Regions from separate parts of the Rahnella contaminans genome, predicted to be linked through region 1. Evidence: predicted binding sites of a transcription regulator. Region 1 holds the regulator's gene; each other region holds the start of a gene.
The links. The regulator LexA, encoded in region 1, represses DNA repair genes until DNA is damaged. The targets are predictions, from matches to a motif close to TNCTGTATGTACATACAGNA.

Region 1 (7,719 bases):
TAAACCCCTGCTGCTGACTGAAATTTTCCTGCCAGACTCGCCGGTACATCGCCCCGAGGGCAAAGTGAGTAAGGCATGAGCCAGACTAATCAACAAGGAGAGCAGAGAGTGTCAGGAAGTATGACTCAGGGCACATGGCGTGATTACTGCCGCCTGATGCGTATTGATAAACCGATCGGCTCGCTGTTGCTGCTATGGCCCACATTATGGGCGCTGTGGGTGGCCGGTGGCGGAATGCCTTCGGCAAAGATTTTACTGGTTTTCGTGCTGGGCGTGTTTTTTATGCGCGCTGCCGGGTGCGTGGTGAATGATTACGCCGACCGTAAATTTGACGGTCATGTCAAACGTACCGCGAACCGTCCGCTGCCAAGCGGTGCGATTTCCGGTAAGCAGGCGAAAATGCTTTTTGCCGGGCTGGTGCTGGTTTCGTTCCTGCTGGTTCTGCTGCTTAACCGCATGACGATTTTGCTGTCTCTTGCCGGGCTGGCGCTGGCATGGATTTATCCGTTTATGAAGCGGGTCAGCCATTTGCCTCAGGTGGTTTTGGGCGCGGCATTTGGCTGGGCCATTCCGATGGCGTATGCGGCGGTGAGCGAAAGCGTACCGCTCAGCTGCTGGCTGATGTTTGCCGCTAATATCTGCTGGACGGTGGCGTACGACACGCAATACGCCATGGTTGACCGCGATGATGATTTGAAAATCGGTGTGAAATCGACAGCGATTCTGTTCGGTCGTTTTGACACGCTGATTATCGGCCTGCTGCAACTGGCGACGTTAATACTGATGGGCATTGTCGGCCATCTTTCCCAGCTTGGCGCGCCGTTCTACTGGTCGCTGCTGCTGGCCGCTGCGCTGTTTGTGCATCAGCAAAAGCTGATTGCTAAACGCGAGCGTGACGCCTGTTTCCTGGCTTTTCGCCAGAACAACTATGTCGGACTGGTGCTGTTCCTTGGCATTCTGATGAGTTTATCTGCTTTCAGCTTCTGAGCCTTTCAGGCAATAAAAAACGCCCGGTCTTTTTATAAGCCCGGGCGTTTTGCTTTATGGCGTTACCGCAATGATTTTAACGTCAATCAGTGATCGGTATCGCGCACGTCCATTTTAGGCTCAGCCGGAGGTTCTGTAGGTTGCGGCAGTTCCGAAGGCATACCTGCGCTTTCAATGGTGAGCTTGATATCCGGCGTCATCAAATCGCTGAGCATGATGTAAATCTCTCGCGTTTGCTCCTGAATCGCATCACCGCTGTCACTGATATAGCCCTCAGCGCGTAACGTGCCGACGAGCGTCGAGAACACCGCTTTGTCGAAGAATTCTGGCGCATTGATACCGTGAAGTACGGACAAACGCTGCGCCATAATCCGGCTCTCTTTTTCCAGCGCACCACGGTTGATGCTTGGATTATTGGTGAGCAGGGAGAAGGTGATCGCGTAGCGTTGCAGCGTTTCACGCACACCTGCGGCCAGCAGCTGCAACGTGCGGATACGCGCCGGGTTAAGCGTCAGTTCGTCGTCTTCCAGATGAATGATTTGCTGACGAGCCAGTTCCAGCGTCAGGACATCCAGCACCTGCGGAAGCTCTGACTTATCGAAATACATAAACAGTTCAGCTTTGAGCATCGGGTAAATCAGCTCTACCTGACGCAGCAATTCAGCACGACTCACATGGCGGTGGTGCATCACGATACTTGAAATCAGCGACGGCAGAACCAGCATATGGTGGATGTTGTTGCGGTAATACGTCATCAGCACCGCTTGTTCGCGCGGCAGAACGATGATGTCGCCGATATTGTCTTTCTCGACCTGGAACTTGTTCATGTTCAGCGCGTGATCGAGCAGCTGATCGGCGCTCAGATCAGGCACGGTCGAATCCGCGTTATAGGGTACGTTACGCAGCAATTGCAGATAGCAGTCGATTTGTTCGATCAGCTGTTCGCGGGTCAGTGAGCGCTGACGCGATGCCAGCAGCGCCGTACAACACAGGTTCATGGCATTGGCTGCCGCTGAGTTGTTGATACGCACCATGATCTGCTCTGCCAGATCCTGCACCGTTGGCGTCAGCCAGCTTGGACGTTGCGCTTCGATAGGATCGATTGCTTCACGCCAGGTCGGCACATTCTGGTTCAGGTACGTAGTCAGATGCAGCGGTTCACCGAAATTGACATAACCCTGGCCAAGGTTGCGCAGTTTGCGTAGACCATTGAGCATCTGGGTCAGGCTTTCTTTTTCTTTGGTCGCACCGCGCAATTCTTTCGCGTAGGTCCCCACTTCCATCACGTGCTCATAACCGATGTAAATCGGCACTAACGTAATCGGACGTGAACCGCCGCGCAGCATGGCCTGAATGGTCATCGCCAGCGTACCGGTTTTGGGTTCCAGCAGGCGTCCGGTGCGTGAACGACCACCTTCGACAAAGTATTCGACCGAATAACCACGGCTGAACAACTCGCCCAGATATTCACGGAAAACGGTGGAGTAGAGTTTGTTGCCTTTAAAGGTACGACGAATGAAGAACGCGCCCAGACGGCGGAAAATCGGACCGGCTGGCCAGAAATTCAGGTTGATACCGGCAGCGATATGCGGCGGCACCAGCCCCTGGTGATAGAGCACGTAAGACAACAGCAGGTAGTCCATATGACTGCGGTGGCAGGGCACATACACAATTTCCTGACCATCCAGCGCCAGCTGACGGACACGCTCAGCATTGTTGACGTTGATACCTTTATATAAGCGGTTCCACGTCCAGCTCAGCACACGGTCCGACAGACGCACGGCCTCATAAGAGAAATTCGCCGCGATTTCTTCCATCAGCGCGATAGCATTCTGCTGGGCTTTTTCATGGGAAATTTTCTTGCTGCGGGCTTCGTCTTCAATCGCTTTTTCGATGGCCTTGGAAGCCAGCAGCTTATTGAATAAATCCTGACGAGCTGGAAGGCGCGGGCCGACTGCCGCCAGACGCTGGCGGGAGAAATGCATGCGCGCCACGCGTGCCAGTTTCTGAGCGATAGTTTTGTCTGTACCGTGTTCCGTCGCCATATAGCGCAGGGAAACGGTATTAGAGAAACGAACAAAACTGTCACGTCCGAGCCACAGCACGGCGAAGAATTTCTGGATGCCATTCAGCACGCGCAGATGCGGCGTATCATCCTGACCTTCCCGGCCTGGCGCACGACCAAACATCACGGAAACTGGCAGCATCTGAATGTCTAAATCCGGATTGTTGCGATGCAAATCCAGATAGTCGTGGAACAGCTTTACGGATTCCTGCTTCGGCGTGTAATACGAGAATACGCGCGGGCCTTCAGCAATGAAAACATGGCTTGGCAGCAGGGTTCCGTCGATTTCCAGCGGAATAAGAGGGTCGGGCAGATTCTCGGCCAGACATTGCGCACGCAACGTCAGCAAGTCTGCTTTGGAGTTATAAGGCAATACGTACAAAATCGGGCGCGTCGGGTCTAAATGCAACTCGGTAACCGGATCTGAAGGTATGACCTTGCTCTTTACCAGCAATGAGAGTGGTAAATTCAATAATGTGTAATAAAGTCTACGCCAACCTGACATAAAAACGTGAAGCCTCTTGTTAGCAATTTCGCCGCAAGGATACCAGAAAGCTCAGATGAGATCTGTGGTGATGCGATACCATATAACAGCTAAAATGCTGCAAACACTCTAAGGATCAGTACCCGAAATGGCGAACCAAGTCACCGGATTTACCCGAATTTATAAAGCAGCCGGATATTCCTGGAAAGGATTGAAAGCCGCATGGCAAAATGAAGCGGCTTTTCGCCAGGAAGCCAGCGTCGCTATCCCGCTAATTTTGTTATCTTTCTGGCTGGATGTCAGCAGTATAGAACGTATCCTGCTGATTGGCTCCGTCGTGCTGGTGTGTGTGACTGAACTGCTTAACAGCGCCATTGAATCCGCGATTGACCGCATCGGGCCTGAGTTTCACGTCCTGTCTGGACGTGCGAAAGATATTGGCTCCGCCGCCGTACTTCTGACCATCATATTGGCGATTTTTGTCTGGGTCAGCATCTTTTGGCCGCGATGGTTCTGATCTGGAACCTGTATTCCAGGAATTATCGTTATGCCCTGTTTTTATTCAATCTTAGGTTTTCATTGCCCGTTTAGCTGTATATACTCACAGCAAGACTGTATAAACAACCAGGGGGCGGAATGAAAGCTTTAACGACCAGACAACAAGAGGTCTACGACCTTATTCGCGATCATATCTCCACCACCGGTATGCCACCGACCCGCGCAGAGATTGCATCCCGTCTGGGGTTCCGTTCCCCGAACGCGGCGGAAGAACACCTGAAAGCGCTGGCGCGTAAAGGCGTTATCGAGATCGTTTCCGGTGCTTCGCGCGGTATTCGTCTGCTGATGGAAGAAGAAGAAGGTTTACCGCTGATTGGCCGCGTTGCCGCCGGTGAACCGCTGCTGGCTCAGCAGCACATCGAAGGACATTACCAGGTCGATCCGGCCATGTTTAAACCGAGTGCGGATTTCCTGCTGCGCGTCAGCGGGATGTCGATGCGTGATATCGGTATTCTGGATGGTGACCTGCTGGCAGTACACAAAACGCAGGACGTCCGTAACGGGCAGGTTGTCGTTGCGCGTATTGATGATGAAGTCACGGTCAAACGCCTGAAGAAACAGGGCAGTGTTGTTCAGCTGTTGCCTGAAAACAGCGAATTCCAGCCGATTGTGGTTGATTTGCGTGAACAGAATTTCAGCATTGAAGGTCTGGCGGTTGGCGTTATCCGCAACGGCGACTGGATCTAATCTGCGCTTAAGTTCTACGTTGCAGGTGCATTGGCCGCCTCTGACGCGCCTGTAAATATCAGTATCTCATCGCCCCGTTTTGGGGCGATATTGTTTGAAGCTGCTAATAAACTTTCCCGATAAAATCCTTTTTCTCACGTGTTATCCGCTGTGTTACCTGTTTAGAGCAAATACCGGATTTGCACTCTCTGTGCTCTGAATTACCGGCCTTTTTCAGTCAGACAGATTCCAATTCCACGTTATATCCTGCTTTGGATTAATCCTAATAGTGGTTTTTATCCCTGTTTTGGGAAGACGAATCCGCATTCTCTACTAAGCTTTGAAGTGTTAAGGACGGGCTGCCAGCAAACGTGCAGCTCCACAACCCAAGGTAACAGGAGATATTTATCATGAATAAGGACCAAGCCGACGGTAACTGGAAGCAGTTCAAAGGGAAAGTGAAAGAACAGTGGGGTAAGCTGACTGATGACGACCTGACAGTCGTTGAAGGTAAACGTGATCAGCTGGTAGGTAAGATTCAGGAGCGATATGGCTATCAGAAGGATCAGGCCGAGAAAGAGCTCAAGGATTGGGAATCGAAAAACAAATATCACTGGTAACACGCGACTCCCCCTCGCGTATCAGTGACGTATCCTGAGTTATTGCTGCTCCTACCCGGAACACTTTCAGGATACGGGTACAAGGATGTACCCAACCTTCAACATCTTCCTTCTACACCTTAAATTATCCGTTCAGCTGCGTTAAAACCCTTCCGCTTTACGCCTTTTGAAATTCCATCAAAAACACCTGATTTCTCAGCGTTTTTTTACCACAATACTGTGGTCGTGTTCGCAATGATCGTGGCTGTCGCAGGTTTCAACAACTTTGCATTCGGCACATAAGCCATGTGCTTCAACGACCGAATGACGCAACTCAAAACCAGATTCAAGCGCCAGTTTCGCCAGACGTTCTTCAATGCCGTCTGTGGTTTTTTCCGTGACCAGCCCGCAGCGGTCACAGATAAACAGCGCTGAAGTGTGGCTCGGCTCTTCGAAATGATGGCAAAGCACATAGCTGTTAGCCGATTCAACCCGATGAATAAACCCTTGTTCCAGCAGAAAATCCAGCGCCCGGTAAACCGTTGGCGGTTTGGCCTGTGGTTCGCTGACGCGCAGCAGATCCAGCAAGTCATAGGCGCTGATCGCACCGGGTTGTTGCGCCATCAGTCGCAAAACTTCCAGCCGCTGCGGTGTAAGACGAACATTGCGCTGCTGGCAAAGTTCTTCAGCTTGTGAAAGTAATTTTTCCGGATTATTCAGGGTCATAGCAACATTCTCTGAGCGCAGATTGGGATAAATAGGCCACATCATGCAGCCATTCTTAATTTTATCATGCTTCAGCCAGATCGACGAATTATGCGCCGCTCAGCCCGCCATACCTTCCAGCGCTTTTTCCACATACAGGTAACCAATACCCATAATTTGCTGCTCGCGGCTTAGCGTGCCGGGCGCAATGTGTGTCGCCTGCGTTTTGACATGATCGGTTCTGTCAAACGGGTTCAGCCCGCTCTGTGCGCGGACGGCGTTCAGCCAGACGTCGCCGAATCCGCAACTGCGACCGTACAGATAAATACGGTTAATGTTCAAAATATTGAGGAAATTATACAGGCTCAGTCCCAGCGCCCGCGCACCCTCCATCACCTGCGCGCAAAGTGCCGCGTCGCCCTGATGAAACCGGTCAATCAGCTCCTGCGTGCCCGGTGTGCGTGGTGGCTGCAAAGGATTCTCTGCCACGATAAGCTGCCGGGCTTTTTTCTTCAGCGCCGACAGCGAAGCCAGCGTTTCCAGGCAACCGTAGCGACCACAGGCGCAGCGGCTGCCCTGCGGATCGACAATCGTGTGCCCGAGTTGCCCGCTGCCAAAAAGGCTGCCGCGATAAATCTGCTGATTGATCACGAAAGAAGATCCGATGCCGTAATCGACGTTGATCACGCAAAAATCATGCTGGTCGTTCGCGTGCTGCCACTTCTCGGCCAGCGCCAGCATGATGCAGTCGTTATCCATCAGGATTTCGGTTTGCAACTTCTCTTCGAGCAAATATTTAATCTCGATTTCGCCGGTCCACGGTGCCTGCGGCATGCGCTGAGACACGCCAGTAGTCGGATTCACCTGCCCGTGGATCGCCAGTGCCAGCCGGATTTTAAGGCCGGGGAATTTCTTCCGATACTGATGAAAACAGGCTTCGATCTGCGCCAGCATCGCTTCCGGCGTTTTGACCGCAATATCCGTCAGCTGGTAGCCGCTCAGCGGCAAAATCAGCCGGTTCACCAGAATGCTCTCGATGCGATAAGGCGTGATGTTCATGCACAAGATCGTGCTGTCATCCGTGGCGACCTGATAACTTCCTCCGCCAAGCCCGCGGGAATGCAAATTCACCGGATTATGGGTGATCAGTCCGTCGTTTTGCAGATCATCAAGGATCTTGCTGATAGCCGGGATCGACAGATGTGAAAGCCGCGACAGCGTTGATTTACTGGTATTTTTCTCCCGGTAAAGCAACGTCATCAGCACCTGCTTATTAAACTGACGTACCCGCAGATTGTTCAATCCTTCCATCGGCATTTACTAAACCCCGTTTACTGAATTGCGTGACCGTAGCGGATCCGCGTCTTTTGTACGTTGCGTAGACTCTCGAAATTGATATTTCGGTATGACGTATTGAGGACAAATCATGAGCGGAACAGTAAAAGTCTGGCAGGAAGCGGTGGATTTACCGACCTGGTTAACAGGGAAACAGGACACGCACCCGATGTTTCTGGCGCACCGGGTGTATCAGGGCTCGTCCGGCGCGGTCTATCCGTACGGCGTGACCGATACGCTGACCGGTGAGAAAGTCATGAAAACCTATCAGGCGCTGTATCTGGAAAATGATTATATCAAAATCATGTTGTTACCCGAGC
Region 2 (7,719 bases), on a different contig from region 1:
TTTTGCCGGGCGCGCTCGATAGCCTCACGGATATCTTTCACCCCTGAGGTCACCGCTGAAATACGCTCAACATCGGCATTTGCATAACGGCCAATGAGTTCTGCCAACGTGGTTTTCCCGGTTCCTGGCGGCCCCCACAAAATCATCGAGTGCAACTGACCCGCCTCGATGGCACGCGGCAAAGGTTTGCCCGGAGCGAGAAGATGCTGCTGACCAATGTATTCTGCAAGTGTTACCGGCCGCATTCTCGCGGCCAGTGGCTGGAATTCATTCTGGGAAAAATCGAGTGACAGATTACTCAAGCTTACCTCACTGACGCTGGTCGTCCACCGTCACACCTTTCGGCGGAGTAAATTTAAACTTCGCATCATCAACAGACGCGTTTTGCTCACCCTTCAGGGTGTAAGCGCTCTTTTGGCCATCCTGCTCAACCGCAGTAAAGCTTTTGATGGTGCCTGATGGTGTAACCGTGATTGCAAATTGCTTCAAATTTCCTGTGGACGCTTTCGGCGTCAACTGGAAATCATCACCCTGCTGTTTCACGTTATATTTTGACCAGTCGCTGCTGTCGTTGCGGGTAATCAGCATGAACGGCGTGTTTCCTGTAGCATTTTTCAGCCAGGTTGCAGTGACCTGCTCAACAAACGGGTTGTAGAACCAGAGTGTTTTGCCATCAGAAACCAGAATGCTTTCGTCCGGCGTCGTCATATGCCAGTTAAACAGGTTTGGACGTTTGACCCACAGTTCGCCTTCACCCTGCTGAACGGCAGAACCGTCATCGCTGGTCACAGTCTGAGTAAAGCTGGCGTGGAAAGTATTCAGTTTACCCAGGCGGGATTTGAGATCACTGCTGGCATCAGCCAAAACGGAAGCGGAGGTAAATGCAGTCAGTAAACACCCTACCAATAACAATTTTTTCATTCTTATAATTACCTCAAAAATTCTTAAACTTCAGACGATGCCTTTCACGAAGACAAAAGACGTAGGGTGCGAACTCTATCCGAGGCAACGCCCTGGTGGTAGCTCAATCATCTGAAAAGCAGTCATTTTACGCATCTTTGCACAAGGGCCGCATTCGCGACCCCTCTTAACAAAACCCGGCAAAACCCAATGATTTATTCGTGTGATGGCGGAGCCAGCACTTCGCGGTTACCGTTATGGCCCGGTGCACTGACAATGCCCTGCGCTTCCATCTGTTCCACAATTCGCGCCGCACGGTTATACCCGATACGGAACTGACGCTGAACCCCTGAGATGGACGCACGACGCTTGTCGACGACAAACGCAACGGCCTGATCAAACAGGGCATCGAGTTCTTCATCACCGTCCAGACCCAGACCGCCGCCTTCGCCATCGTCGCCACCGGAAACGATGCTTTCGATGTACTTAGGACGACCGCGGGCTTTCCAGTCCTGAACCACCGCGTGCACTTCCTGATCACGAACAAATGCGCCGTGAACACGAACCGGAATCGACGAGTTTGGCGCCATATATAGCATGTCACCCATACCCAGTAGCGATTCTGCGCCGCCCTGATCGAGGATGGTGCGGGAGTCAATTTTGCTCGATACCGTGAAGGCAATACGGGTCGGGATGTTCGCCTTGATCAGACCGGTAATGACGTCGACGGAAGGACGCTGTGTTGCCAAAACCAGGTGGATACCGGCCGCACGGGCTTTCTGTGCCAGACGTGCAATCAGCTCTTCCACTTTTTTACCGACGGTCATCATCAGGTCAGCAAATTCGTCGACCATCACCACAATAAACGGTTCTTTTTGCAGATATGGCGGTTCTGCAGCCATACCGTCGCCAGGCTTCCAGAATGGATCGGGAATCGGTCTGCCCATCGCTTCCGCCTCAAGAATGCGTTCGTTGTAACCCGCCAGATTTCGCACACCCAGCGCGGACATCAGTTTATAGCGACGCTCCATTTCACCGACACACCAGCGCAGCGCATTCGCTGCATCTTTCATGTCGGTAACCACTTCGGTCAGCAGATGCGGGATCCCTTCATACACGGACAACTCGAGCATTTTCGGGTCAATCATGATGAAGCGCACATCTTCTGGTTTGGATTTATACAACATGCTGAGGATCATGGCGTTCACACCCACAGACTTACCGGAACCGGTTGTACCGGCCACCAGCAAGTGCGGCATTTTCGCCAGATCGGCAATAACGGGCTCGCCTGAAATGTCTTTACCCAACACGATCGTCAGCGGAGAGGTACTTTCTTTGAATTTCGCGCAGTCCAGCACTTCACGCAGATACACTGTCTGGCGCTTTTTATTCGGCAACTCCAGACCAACGTACGGCTTGCCGGGGATCACTTCCACGACGCGCACGGCGACGGCGGATAATGAACGGGCAAGGTCACGCGACAGGTTAGAAATTCGTGCGGCTTTCACGCCCGGCGCAAGATCCAGCTCAAAACGTGTGATGACCGGACCTGGCAATTTTCCGACGACATCCGCTTTAATGCGGTAATCGTTCAGGCGCGCTTCAATCAGATTGCCCATCTGCTCGAGGGCGAACTCGTCAACAGGTTCTGCTTCCGCCGGTGGCGAGGTCAGCAAATCCAGGGACGGCAGCGGCGTTGTCGGCTTGACCAGCGGCTGCTCATTACGCATCAGGAACGGGTGGATCAGGCTGTCCATATCAGGCTGTGCAGACGGCGATGACTGACGTGGCGCTTCATATTCCTGCGCATGCTGCACAGGCTCTGAAGCGGCCTGACGCTGATAAGGCGGCTGTTGTGCAAACGCAGCAAGTTGCGGCTCTTCTTCTGCCTGAGCTGGCAACGTGAATAACGGTTCTGACGGCGTATCATCAACCAGATCGGCCATTGGCGAGAAGCTAAACGCATCGTGCTGGCTCAGTTTCATCGCAGCGGCAGCGAAATCATCCGCAACGGTATTTGTCGCCTCTGGCGGCAGACTCTGCGAGTGATGATGCTGAACAAGACCACTTTGCGGTTCGACGTCCTGCTGATAACGGGCGTTTTCCCGCGCTGCAAACGCGTTACGTAATTCCGCTTCCTGCAACGCTGCTTCTTCATCAGGCTCATCTTCGGTGACAGATTCACCGTAGCGTTCCTGTTGCTGAGCCGCAAAAGCTTCCTGCAACGCCGCTTCCTGTCGGGCTTCCTCATCAGCCTGCGCCAGAGGATCGTTATGCCAGTCAGCGTGTTCTGCCTCTTTTTGCGCGGCAGCTTGTGCATTTTCCTGCTGTTCGGCGATGCGCTGCGACGGCAATTTAATCCCGTAGGAAGCCAGTTCACGACGCGTTGGGATACGCACCGGATTTGGACGCGGCAATTCCGGCCCGAAGCCTTTCTTCACCTGAGGATTTTCATCACTCACGGCGCTGAACGCTGGCATAAAAGTATTGCCGGCAGACGTTGCCGCCGACTGCCCTGCCTGCGCAAGACCGGTTGCCAGTGCTGCGGTGGCCGCGACGCTCGCAATTTGCGCCGCATCAGGTGCCGCAGAGCTGAAATCAAACGGAGAACGTGAATGCTCAACCGCCGTCTGCCAGTTACCCATACTCGGACCATCGTCATCGCTGCGCTGAACCGGTGCCGGAGAAGGTGATTGCTGTACCGGCTGCGGATGACGTGGCACAGGTGTCTCTTCCGGAATTTCGAAGTTATATAACGGCGGAGCCGCAGGCTGCGGTGCTTGCGGAGAGGGAGCTATTTCTGCCACCGGCGGTTCAGCCGCATACGGATTCACTGTTTCTGCCGCCATAGCCGGAGCTGGTTCGGCCGCAATAACCGGCGTAACCGGAGGCGTTTGTACTGCCGGATTAGTCACGGAAGGCGCAGAGAAAAGAACGTCGTCTTCGTCAGCTTCTGAAGCCGCGACAGCCTCTGGCACAGCCGCCGCCGCAGTAGCAGCAACCGCGGCAGGAGCCACTTTCGCTACCGGTTTTTCGTCATCGTCTTCCAGTAACGGATCGTCCTGCTCGTCGTATTCGTAATCTTCATCCCGGCGTGAACGGTTGGTCACGATATTAGTGACACCAAGCACTGCACCGCCGATTTTTTCAGCGATCGTCAGCCATGACCAGCCGGTGAACAGCGTCAGCCCGGCCGCCCAGACGCACAGCAGAACCAGCGTTGCCCCGACGTTGTTGAAGTACGGCGTCATCGCTGTGCTCAGCAAACTGCCTATCACACCGCCCGACGCGAAGTAGTAAAGGTCATCGACGTTGACGGATGCCAGACCGCAGGACGTGACAATAAGCGCCAGCGTCCCGATAAGGCGAAGCGACAAAGCAAAATAATCGACAAAATCCTGATTATCCCGCTGACGGAAAGCCGCCCAGCACAGACACAGGATAATAGGGGGAATAGCGTAACCAAATACGCCAAAAATGAAGAACAGCGTGTCGGCCATCCAGGCACCCACACCACCGCCCCAGTTGTGAATAGGCCCATGCCATGCGGTCTGAGACCAACTTGGATCAGAGGGGTTAAAACTCACCAATGCCGCCATTAAATAAGCAGCAAAAATCGCTACCACCACCAGCAAAGCCTCCAGGAGTCGGCGACCATTGCTCAGTTTTTTAAGGGTAACTTCTTTATCTTCTGTATATTCCTGGCTCAAGAAAGGCTCTCCAGGTTCCTGTGAACTGAGAAAAAGCAACAGCGCCGAGAGTAGACCCCGGCGCCATAGCTGTATAGATACACAGGAGTGTAGCTAAAAATGCAAGGTTTTGCACCTGACAATTACCGTGTCTTAATGACCAGGCGATTCGTCTGTTTCACTTCTTCCATTACCACATAGGTACGGGTGTCGTTAACGCCCGGCAGACGAAGCAAAGTCTCACCTAACAACTTACGGTAAGCCGACATATCAGGTACGCGGGTTTTCAACAGATAGTCGAAATCCCCAGAAACCAAATGACACTCCTGAATATCTTCGAGTTTTTGTACTGCCGCATTGAACTGCTCAAACACATCTGGCGCGCCGCGGTTGAGAGTGATCTCAACAAATACCAGCAACGAAGCATCCAGATAATGCGGGTTGAGCAATGCGGTATAGCCATTGATGAAGCCCTGACGTTCCAGACGACGAACGCGCTCCAGACATGGAGTCGGAGATAATCCCACACGTTTGGAAAGCTCGACGTTTGAAATCCGGCCATCCTTTTGCAATTCGTTGAGGATGTTACGGTCAATACGGTCGAGATCTTTTCCCGGACGTTTTTTGTTGTCTACCATTATTATTGTCTCTCTGCTGTCCTTCCCTGCACCTGCCATACCCCAGCCAACTTCAATGTCTAAGGGTTGTCCCAAGCGAAGACCCGATTATTAAGGTTCACGCATCCAAAAGTCGTGTTGATCCCCTGTCAAAAGGAACACGGCCGTATAAGCGGATACTCAAAAGAAATAACCTTGCGAAATTAATAGGTTGTAAACAGCCAACCTGATTCACTAAACCCTGCTGTAACTAAAAAGTCAAAAAGCAAGACCAGAACGGGTCTGGTAGCAGCCAATTGCATAAATTCAAGTCACAGACAGGCAGTTAATTTCTTCTTCCCCTGATGTTTTCGCAAATGCACAGCGGATTGTCAAAGTAAAAGAAGCAAAATCAGAAGAACGTGCCAGATTGAAAAGCCAGCGCGCCTTTTTAGCTATCTTTAATCTTTGAACAATAACAATTCCGTTCACGCCTTATTTCAGTCAAATCCACACAAACTGCCGTGATTTGTCATCAAAAGTCCGCGTACGGGCAAACAACCTGCCAGCGCATTCATGTCTTTACGCTGTTTTTTTACTCTAACCATCAAACAGTTACCTGCAGCGAAATCCTTTCTACGCGGGTTCGGCAGTAAAAACTATCAGACAAATCGTTAACAACATCTGAGTTTGCTTTTTTTAACGCGCTATTTTCCCTACAATCGGTCTATCGCTAGTCGCCATCGCGGAGATGAATTACGCATGAGTACGGTTAAACACAGTAAATTATTGATTCTGGGCTCTGGCCCGGCGGGTTATACCGCGGCAGTTTATGCTGCACGCGCTAACCTCAACCCGGTTTTAATCACCGGTGTCGAAAAAGGCGGTCAGCTGACCACCACCACGGAAGTGGAAAACTGGCCGGGCGATCCGGAAGGTCTGACCGGTCCGGGCTTAATGGAACGCATGCACGAGCACGCGACCAAATTTAATACCGAAATCATTTTCGACCATATCAACAAAGTTGATTTGCAGAACCGTCCTTTCCGCCTGACCGGTGACAGCGGCGAATATACCTGTGACGCGCTGATTATCGCCACCGGTGCTTCGGCACGTTATATCGGTCTGCCTTCTGAAGAAGCATTTAAAGGCCGCGGTGTGTCTGCCTGTGCAACCTGTGACGGCTTCTTCTACCGCAATCAGAAAGTTGCGGTAGTCGGCGGCGGCAACACGGCTGTAGAAGAAGCGCTTTATCTGGCGAACATCGCCTCCGAGGTTCACCTCATTCACCGTCGGGACAGTTTCCGTGCGGAAAAAATTCTGGTTGACCGTCTGAACGATAAAGTCGCCAGCGGCAACATCGTTCTGCACACGCACAAAACGCTGAACGAAGTGGTCGGCGATCAGATGGGCGTCACCGGCGCGAGCCTGCTTGATGTCCGTACTGACGAAAAATCGCAGGTTGATGTGGCTGGCGTATTCATCGCTATCGGTCACAGCCCGAACACCGGCATTTTCGAAGGTCAGCTGGAACTGAAAGATGGCTACATCAAAGTGCAGTCCGGCTCGCATGGCAACGCAACACAGACCAGCATTCCGGGCGTTTTCGCTGCCGGCGATGTCATGGATCATATCTATCGTCAGGCAATTACCTCTGCGGGAACCGGATGTATGGCCGCGCTGGATGCCGAACGCTATCTGGACGGTTTATCGCAAGCCCCGGATTTATAATTACTCCTTCGGGTAGTTATTGGGCATAGAGTCCATACAAAGAGTAACGAATAAGGCGGCGTAATTGCCGCCTTATTATTTTCAGTTTGTGGTCTGAGCATGTAACATGAGCGCCCTCCCATCCGGATTGCTGCGCAGACTGATGCCTGATGAATAAAACACGACAACAAGAACTTATCCGCTGGTTAAAACAACAAAGCTCCCGCGCTAAAGGCTGGATCCGACTGTCTATGATGCTGGGCCTGCTTTCTGGTTTGCTGATCCTCGCGCAGGCCTGGCTGATGGCCGGATTACTGCACAGTCTGATCATTGAACATGCGCCGCGTGAAACGCTCTTACAAAGCTTCCTGCTGATGGCCCTGACGTTTATTCTGCGCGCCGTCGTGACCTGGTTACGTGAACAGGTTGGCTTTATCTGCGGGCGGGTTATTCGTCAGGAAATGCGTAAACTGGTTCTGGACCGCCTCGAAAAACTGGGACCCGCGTGGATTCAGGGTAAACCGGCCGGTAGCTGGGCCAGCATCATTCTTGAACAAATCGAAGATATGCAGGATTACTATGCCCGCTACCTTCCGCAAATTGCATTAGCCGGGATTATTCCCCTGCTGATTCTGGTCAGCGTGTTCCCAATTAACTGGGCTGCCGGATTAATTCTGCTCGTCACTGCCCCGCTAATCCCGCTGTTTATGGCGCTGGTTGGCATGGGCGCGGCGGATGCAAATCGTCGTAACTTTGTCGCCCTCGCGCGTCTGAGCGGTAATTTCCTCGACAGCCTGCGGGGTCTGGACACCTTACGCCTCTTC
Region 3 (7,719 bases), on a different contig from region 1:
TTTACCACCCTCGCCTGGCTATTCGCCACGCTGGTGAGCATTGTGCTGATATTCACCCTGCCGCTGACCCGCTCTTGCTGGGAGATCACCCGTCTTTCACTGATGCCTTTTGGCAATGAAGCGGTGCATGTTGACGAATTATACCCGGAAAAACGCAGCGCGCTGATGTCCGGTGGCGGAACCCTGTTGAATATCTTCTGGTTTATTTTTTTCGGCTGGTGGTTATGCTTGTCACACATTTTGGCCGGCATCGCTCAATGTATCAGCATTATCGGTATTCCGGTGGGCATCGCGAACTTTAAAATCGCAGCCATCGCGCTCTGGCCGGTAGGGCGAAGAGTGGTCTCCGTCGAACTGGCAAAACAAGTTCGTGAAGCCAATGCCAGCCGTCAGCTAAAAAACGGACGCATTCGCTGATTTTTCATTTTTGATGTTAACCGTGGGGTTTTTCCGTGCTTTCTATTGCACCGGGTTTGAGGCGCTATGCCTATAACAGCAATGTGCTTTACCACATCAGGATTTTCATTGCGCTGGCGGGTGCCGCCGCAATGCCCTGGTGGCTGGGTCAGATAACGCTGACCATCCCTCTGACGCTCGGCGTGGTAGCGGCTGCGCTGGCCGATCTGGACGATCGTCTGGCAGGTCGCTTACGCAATTTGCTGATCACTCTGGTCTGCTTTTTTATCGCTTCAGCGTCTATCGAACTGCTGTTTCCCTATCCCTGGTTATTCGCACCCGGGCTGATGATTTCAACCTGCGGTTTTATCCTGCTGGGCGCACTTGGACAACGGTATGCCACGATTGCGTTCGGTGCGTTGCTCATCGCGATTTATACAATGCTCGGCACCAGTATGTATCACATCTGGTATCAGCAGCCTCTGATCCTGCTCGCCGGCGCCATCTGGTATAACCTGCTGACGCTGGCCGGGCATATTATTTTCCCTATCCGGCCGCTCCAGGATCAGATTTCCCGCTGTTTCACGCAGCTGGCGGCTTATCTGGAAGCTAAAGCGACGCTTTTTGACCCCGATCAGGAAGATAATAATCAGCAACTGGTGGAACTGGCCATGGCTAACGGCCAGCTGGTTTCTACGCTGAATCAGACCAAAAATACGCTGCAAACCCGCCTGAAAGGTGACCGCGGACAGAAAGGTACTCGCCGGACCCTGCACTATTATTTTGTGGTACAGGATATTCATGAGCGCGCAAGCTCATCGCATGTGAAATACCTCAAACTCAGCGAGCAGTTTCACCACAGCGATATTCTTTTCCGTTTTCAGCGTCTGATGAGTATGCAGGCCCGCGCCTGTTTGCAGCTTTCCCAGTGCATCCTGTATCGCCAGAAATATACGCACAACAGCCAGTTCGAGCGGGCGTTTTCCCGTCTTGAAGAAGCGCTGAAACGACTGGAATATCAGGGCGAACACCGGGAAATGCTCCAGGCTCTTCGCCATCTTCTGAGGAATTTGCACGCGATTGACGCGCAGCTGGCGAATATCGAATCAGAGCAATCATTACCGGAAAACCAGACAGGCAAAAGTCCGTTCGTCGACGATAAGCTCACCGGGCTGGATGATATCTGGCTGCGCATTTCCCGGCATTTCACACCGCAGTCTGTTCTGTTTCGTCATGCAGTGCGCATGTCGGTAGTGCTGTTTATCGGCTACGTGTTCATTCAGGTCAGCGGCCTGAGCCACGGTTACTGGATTTTGCTGACCAGCCTGTTTGTCTGTCAGCCGAACTACAGCGCGACCCGCCGCAGGCTGGCGTTGAGGATCATCGGGACACTGGCCGGGATTGCTCTGGGCATTCCGATTTTATACTTCGTGCCGTCGGTTGAAGGGCAAATGATCCTGATTGTGATCAGCGGATTATTGTTCTTTGCCTTCCGCACCGTGCAATACGCGCAGGCGACGATGTTCATCACCCTGCTGGTGTTGCTGTGCTTCAACTTGCTGGGCGAAGGTTTTGAGATTGCGATACCCCGAATCATCGATACGCTGATTGGCTGTGCGATTGCATGGGCCGCCGTGACGTTCATCTGGCCGGACTGGAAATTCAGGCAGATTGATAAAGTCGTCAGCAAAACGTTCGACGCAAACTGCCGGTATCTGGATGCGATATTAGTGCAATACCATCAGGGCAAAGATAACAGTCTGGATTACCGTCTGGCTCGGCGTGACGCGCATAACTGCGATGCTGAACTGGCATCGGTGGTTTCGAATATGAGTTCGGAGAAAAACAACGACCCAGCTACGCTTGAAGCGGCGTTTCGCTTGCTGTGTCTTAATCACACCATGCTGAGTTTCATTTCAGCGCTGGGGGCGCATCGTGAAAAACTCGGTGATACCGAAACCCTGAGATTGCTTGATGACGCGGTCTGCTGTGTTGATGGCGCACTGCACCATTTGCCTTCTGAAGCCGGGCGGATAGAAAAAGCTCTGGAGCAACTGACGGCAAGGATCCAGATGCGGACGACCGATTCAGACAGCAAGGAACAGCTTGTCTTGCAACAAATCGGATTGCTGGTGGCCCATCTTCCAGAGCTCACCAGTCTTAACAGTAAAATTCTGCCCGTTCAGAGCCATGACTGACAGCCCGTCAGGATCCGGTGAAACTTAGTGCATCGTGTCGAATGGCTGCTCTTGCTGGTGGTTAAACCATTGAGTCAGTATTTCTCTGGAAGCCATCGGCAAAGCGGCCTCGTGATATCCCAAAATGGCGCCCTCCAGCGCCATTAACAAGTTAATACCCAGGTTCTTCTTTTTCATTGCGCAGAGTTTCAGGTAGGTCTTGCACGCGCCTTGTGTGCGCAGATCGCCCGAATTTGCTATCCCCACCTGCCAGAGCAACCGCTCCAGAGCCAGAGAAAGATTCGGTAAATCTTTAAGCCGCCCGGCTTCGTTATTTTTGCGCAATTCGATTTCACGCAGCATTCCTTTAAGTGAGTATTTACCCAGTTTCCGCACAGCCTCGGTATCGTCCCACTGCGCCGGATTAACTTTGAAATAACGTAACTTCACATCCATTCCCCGCTTGCGATAAATCAATCTCTCCATCTTCTTCCGGCAAAAATGTGCCTCAGTTTCAGCACTGGCGCGCAGATATAATTCTCCGTCTGAGACCAATGCAAACATGGCTCCATCAGCAGATAAACTGAAGCCGCCAAACTGGGTACGGGCACGTACGTCCCCCAGAGAAGCAAAAATTTCCAGACACTCCAGCACTCTTTTTTTTGATTGATTTATCATCGCGTTATCCTTTTCATGTTCATTCCATATATCCCATGTAAGTTACCTGTACTGCTAAAAGCAAAATACGCAATGTAGAGATGGGCAACAAACATAAAATGCAGCCAGAGGATATTCCCTTCAAAATTTGCGAGATGTCTTGGAAAAATTGGGTTGATCTTTGCCCATCGCCAGAGTACTGTACATTCATACAGTAACCTACTGGGGTATATCACTATGCGCACTCAACATCTTACAAATCATCATTTTAGTCAGTCTGCTTTGCCCGTCGCCCACACACAGGTAAATTCGTCTGCGTCCTTGAATAATGGTCTGATCACGGAGTTCGTTTATAGTGCGAGCCAGCCAGCATTTGCGCAGTTACTTCTGCCACTGCTTCAGCATTTGGGTATGCAATCCCGCTGGTTGTTGTGGCTCACGCCTCAGCAGAAACTGAGCCGTCACTGGTTATCTCAATCTGGTTTGCCGGTCGATAAAATGGTGCAGGTAAATCAAATCACAGCGATGTCTACAGTTGATGCAATGGAAAAAGCGTTGCTCACAGGGAATTACAGTGTTGTGCTTGGGTGGTTACCCGATTTGAATGATTCAGAAAGAGAAAGACTGCAAATTGCAGCACGTCAGGGAGGGTCATATGGGTTCATTATGAAGCCAACAAATGAACAGAATTCAGCTAGTGGACATCACTCCACAGTAAAAATTCACTCTTCTGTATACCATTAGTTCAAAATAGGAATGTTCCTACGAAAATAGTACGGAACTTAGTGATTTGTGCTGAAACCGGCTTCAAACCCAGTAAAAATGGGTATTCCGACCTCAGATTATCTCCAGTTTTTGTCAACAATTAGTCAAAGCCGTTAAGAAATGTGTACGTTTTTCCCTTTTTTTCCACGGTGTTAACACTTCAAGCTTGTAAGTTTCGCGCCACGTTGTAGACTTTACAACGCCAAGGTTGCTCTATAATGCCAACGTAAAGTGGCAAGTTCTTAATTGAAGCAAGAATCTTGGCGTAAGGATTTTAACCAAGGGCTTAAAGCTTAAAGCTCAATTGCCTATTTGGATGATAACGAGGCGCAAAATGAAAAAGACAGCTATCGCATTAGCAGTGGCACTGGCAGGTTTCGCTACCGTAGCGCAAGCCGCCCCTAAAGATAACACCTGGTATACCGGTGGTAAATTGGGCTGGTCCCAATACCATGACACTGGTTTCGCAAATGCTTACGAAGGTATCGGCAACGGCCCTACCCACGATAGCCAACTGGGTGCAGGTGCGTTCTTGGGTTACCAAGCGAACCAATACCTGGGCTTTGAAATGGGATATGACTGGCTTGGCCGCATGCCTTACAAAGGCAGCGTAAACAACGGCGCGTTCAAAGCACAAGGCGTTCAGCTGGCTGCTAAACTGAGCTACCCGCTGACTGACGATCTGGACCTGTATACCCGTCTGGGTGGTATGGTTTGGCGTGCAGACTCCAAAGGTAACTTCGGTGGTACTGGTGAGCGCGTAAGCGATCACGACACCGGTGTTTCTCCACTGGCAGCTGTTGGTGTTGAATACGCAGTGACCAAAAACTGGGCTACCCGTCTGGATTACCAGTGGGTTAACAACATCGGCGACGCGCAGACTGTTGGCGCACGTCCAGACAACGGCATGCTGTCTGTAGGTGTTTCTTACCGTTTCGGTCAGGATGATGTTGCAGCACCAGTTGTTGCACCAGCTCCAGCACCAGCTCCAGTTGTGGAAACTAAGAAATTCACTCTGAAGTCTGACGTTCTGTTCAACTTCAACAAAGCGACTCTGAAACCAGAAGGCCAACAGGCTCTGGATCAGCTGTACAGCCAGTTGAGTTCAATCGATCCTAAAGACGGTTCAGTTATCGTTCTGGGTTACACCGACCGTATCGGTTCAGAACAATACAACCAGAAACTGTCTGAGCAACGTGCACAGAGCGTAGTGGATTACCTGGTATCTAAAGGTATCCCTGCGAACAAAATCTCTGCACAAGGCCAAGGTAAATCTAACCCAGTTACTGGTTCTACCTGTGACTCCGTTAAAGGCCGTGCTGCTCTGATCGACTGCCTGGCACCAGACCGTCGCGTAGAAATCGAAGTTAAAGGCTACAAAGATACTGTTACTCAGCCACAGGCTTAATAACACTCTTTAGCTTTAACGATAGATACTAAAAACCCCGCCTCGGCGGGGTTTTTTTATACTTTGAATTCAGCGATTCGAATACAACAGGAGAAAGCTTTCAGCCAGAAATACAAAAAGGCTCAGAGATCTTGTTTACCGAGGATTTGCTGTAAGTCTTCTTTGAGTGAAGACATCTGGTTGGCGTATTTCTCTTTTCGTTCTGCGTCTTCAAGCAGTTGAATGATGGTGTCCGATAACGTTGCACCACGACGCTGTGCAAGGCCTGCCAGCCGCTGCCAGACGAGGAATTCTAAATCGATGGATTTCTTACGGGTATGCTGATGTTCAGCATTAAAATGACGTTTTCTGCGTGCACGAATAGTTTGTTTAAGCCGGTTTTCCAGCGCCGGATTCATGTCATTCACAATCCAGTCCGTGACCTTCACTGGCTCATTTTCCAGACTGAGAAGTTGGTTCACGGATTCCTGTGCGGCACTGTTTTCCAGATGACGGGTGATCCGCTCACCTTCCCGGTGTTTCTTCACCAGGTACTTCCATTTCCAACCGCTTTCAAGATTTTCCAGTTGCTGATATTTCATCGTGAACTCTTCGGTGACCCCGTAACTTTACTAAGCATAACAGCTTTATTTCAATTTTCACCCCAAATAAACCTGCATATATTGTCCGTTTTTTGCGCACCTGGTCAGCAATGTGCACTAAGCCATGTTCAGTCGCGACTCTCATTGTATGCAGCCGGATTTATTCTTGTATAATCGCTCTTTCCCTTTTTATAGAAAACAGCTAACACATTGACCAATAACCGACTTGACTGGCAGCTTTTACTGCCTGACTCCGCGCCTTATGAGGCAATATTTGCAACGGCAGCCCAGTTAGCCCCTGTCGATTTCGCTGGAACACAGCCCCGGCTGGAAAATGGTTTAACGCTGTTTTGTCATCCCCGCTCGCGCCCTCGCTTTATGACGCTTAAGGCGCAGGAAAACCGTGAGTATCTGTCACGCATTGCTCAGGCGGTAAACGATCTGTTGCCTGAACCCACTGAAGTGACTGGCAACCGCTATCATATTGAAGGCAGTAAGGTCACCCTGCTCGCGGCAAAATCAGCGGAAGATGCTTTTGCTGCGAAGTTCACCTGCCAGTATCGCGAGTGGCTTGAGCCGGAGCAGCTGTTTGGCTGTGTTCGTGTGCATAAAGATCTCATCCAGCTCGAACCTGGTCTGGTTCATCAGGTTAATGGCGGTGTTCTGGTGCTGTCTATCCGCACACTCATCGCTCAACCGCTGATGTGGCTTCGCCTGAAACAGATGATCACGGAAGGCATGTATCACTGGGTTTCCCCGGATGAAACTAAACCTTTACCGGTTACCATTCCCCCTATGCCACTGGATCTCCGTCTGATTCTGGTTGGCGACCGTCTCTCTTTGGGCGATCTGAGTGACATGGAACCGGAGCTGATGGATTCTGCCATTTATGGCGAATTTGAAGCTGACCTGCCGCTGACAGAAGAAAGCGACATGGAAACCTGGTGTGGATATGTCAACACGCTGGCCGATGAGCTGGAAATTCCCCGCCTTGCTGCCGATGCATGGCCTGAATTCTTTAAGCTGGCAATCCGCCAGAGCACCGATCAGGGCAGTCTGACGCTCGATCCGGTCTGGCTGAACGCGCAACTCAGTGAAGCAGCCCTTTATAATGAAGATGAGCTGCTGAGCGCCAAGGCGCTGGAAGCCGCGTCCAGCGCACGTGCATGGCGCGAAAGTTACCTGCAGGAACGTATGCAGGATGAAATTGAGCTTGGGCAAATCCGCATAGAAACTGAAGGAGAAGTGGTCGGGCAGATCAACGGCCTTTCTGTTCTGGAATATCCGGGTCATCCGCGTGCTTTAGGTGAACCTTCGCGCATTAGTTGTGTCGTACACACCGGCGACGGCGAATTTACCGACGTTGAGCGCAAGGCAGAATTAGGCGGCAATCTTCATGCGAAAGGCATGATGATTATGCAGGCATTCCTGATCTCCGAGTTAGAACTCGACCAGCCTCTGCCCTTCTCCGCTTCGATTGTGTTTGAGCAGTCTTACGGTGAAGTGGACGGCGACAGCGCTTCCCTTGCTGAACTCTGCGCGCTGATTAGTGCGCTGTCGATGCAGCCGATTAACCAGCAAATTGCGGTGACCGGTTCTGTCGATCAGTTTGGGAATGTGCAACCTATTGGTGGCGTGAACGAAAAAATCGAAGGTTTCTTCGAGGTTTGTCAGCGTCGCGGTTTGACCGGTAAACAAGGGGTCATTCTGCCAACCAGCAACGTGCGTAATTTGT

Region 2: GW579_RS06285 (DNA translocase FtsK 4TM domain-containing protein) is a predicted target of LexA. The motif match lies at 4,678-4,697, and genes of this name have one in related genera.
Region 3: sulA (SOS-induced cell division inhibitor SulA) is a predicted target of LexA. The motif match lies at 3,428-3,447, and genes of this name have one in related genera.

Annotation. Positions count from the first base shown of each region.
Region 1 is NZ_JAADJS010000005.1:29,381-37,099, forward strand. Features, by position in the region: gene ubiC (chorismate lyase) at 1-79, shown strand, start outside; gene ubiA (4-hydroxybenzoate octaprenyltransferase) at 121-987, shown strand; gene plsB (glycerol-3-phosphate 1-O-acyltransferase PlsB) at 1,074-3,557, opposite strand; gene GW579_RS19365 (diacylglycerol kinase) at 3,685-4,053, shown strand; gene lexA (transcriptional repressor LexA) at 4,173-4,781, shown strand; gene GW579_RS19375 (CsbD family protein) at 5,171-5,380, shown strand; gene zur (zinc uptake transcriptional repressor Zur) at 5,576-6,085, opposite strand; gene GW579_RS19385 (ROK family transcriptional regulator) at 6,185-7,381, opposite strand; gene GW579_RS19390 (DUF5107 domain-containing protein) at 7,491-7,719, shown strand, end outside.
Region 2 is NZ_JAADJS010000001.1:1,410,074-1,417,792, forward strand. Features, by position in the region: gene GW579_RS06275 (replication-associated recombination protein A) at 1-302, opposite strand, end outside; gene lolA (outer membrane lipoprotein periplasmic chaperone LolA) at 310-921, opposite strand; gene GW579_RS06285 (DNA translocase FtsK 4TM domain-containing protein) at 1,116-4,610, opposite strand; gene lrp (leucine-responsive transcriptional regulator Lrp) at 4,733-5,227, opposite strand; gene GW579_RS06295 (hypothetical protein) at 5,513-5,677, opposite strand; gene trxB (thioredoxin-disulfide reductase) at 5,948-6,916, shown strand; gene cydD (heme ABC transporter permease/ATP-binding protein CydD) at 7,066-7,719, shown strand, end outside.
Region 3 is NZ_JAADJS010000001.1:1,329,001-1,336,719, forward strand. Features, by position in the region: gene GW579_RS05965 (YccF domain-containing protein) at 1-417, shown strand, start outside; gene yccS (YccS family putative transporter) at 453-2,594, shown strand; gene GW579_RS05975 (TfoX/Sxy family protein) at 2,619-3,251, opposite strand; gene sulA (SOS-induced cell division inhibitor SulA) at 3,468-3,974, shown strand; gene ompA (porin OmpA) at 4,330-5,403, shown strand; gene matP (macrodomain Ter protein MatP) at 5,526-5,984, opposite strand; gene GW579_RS05995 (AAA family ATPase) at 6,195-7,719, shown strand, end outside.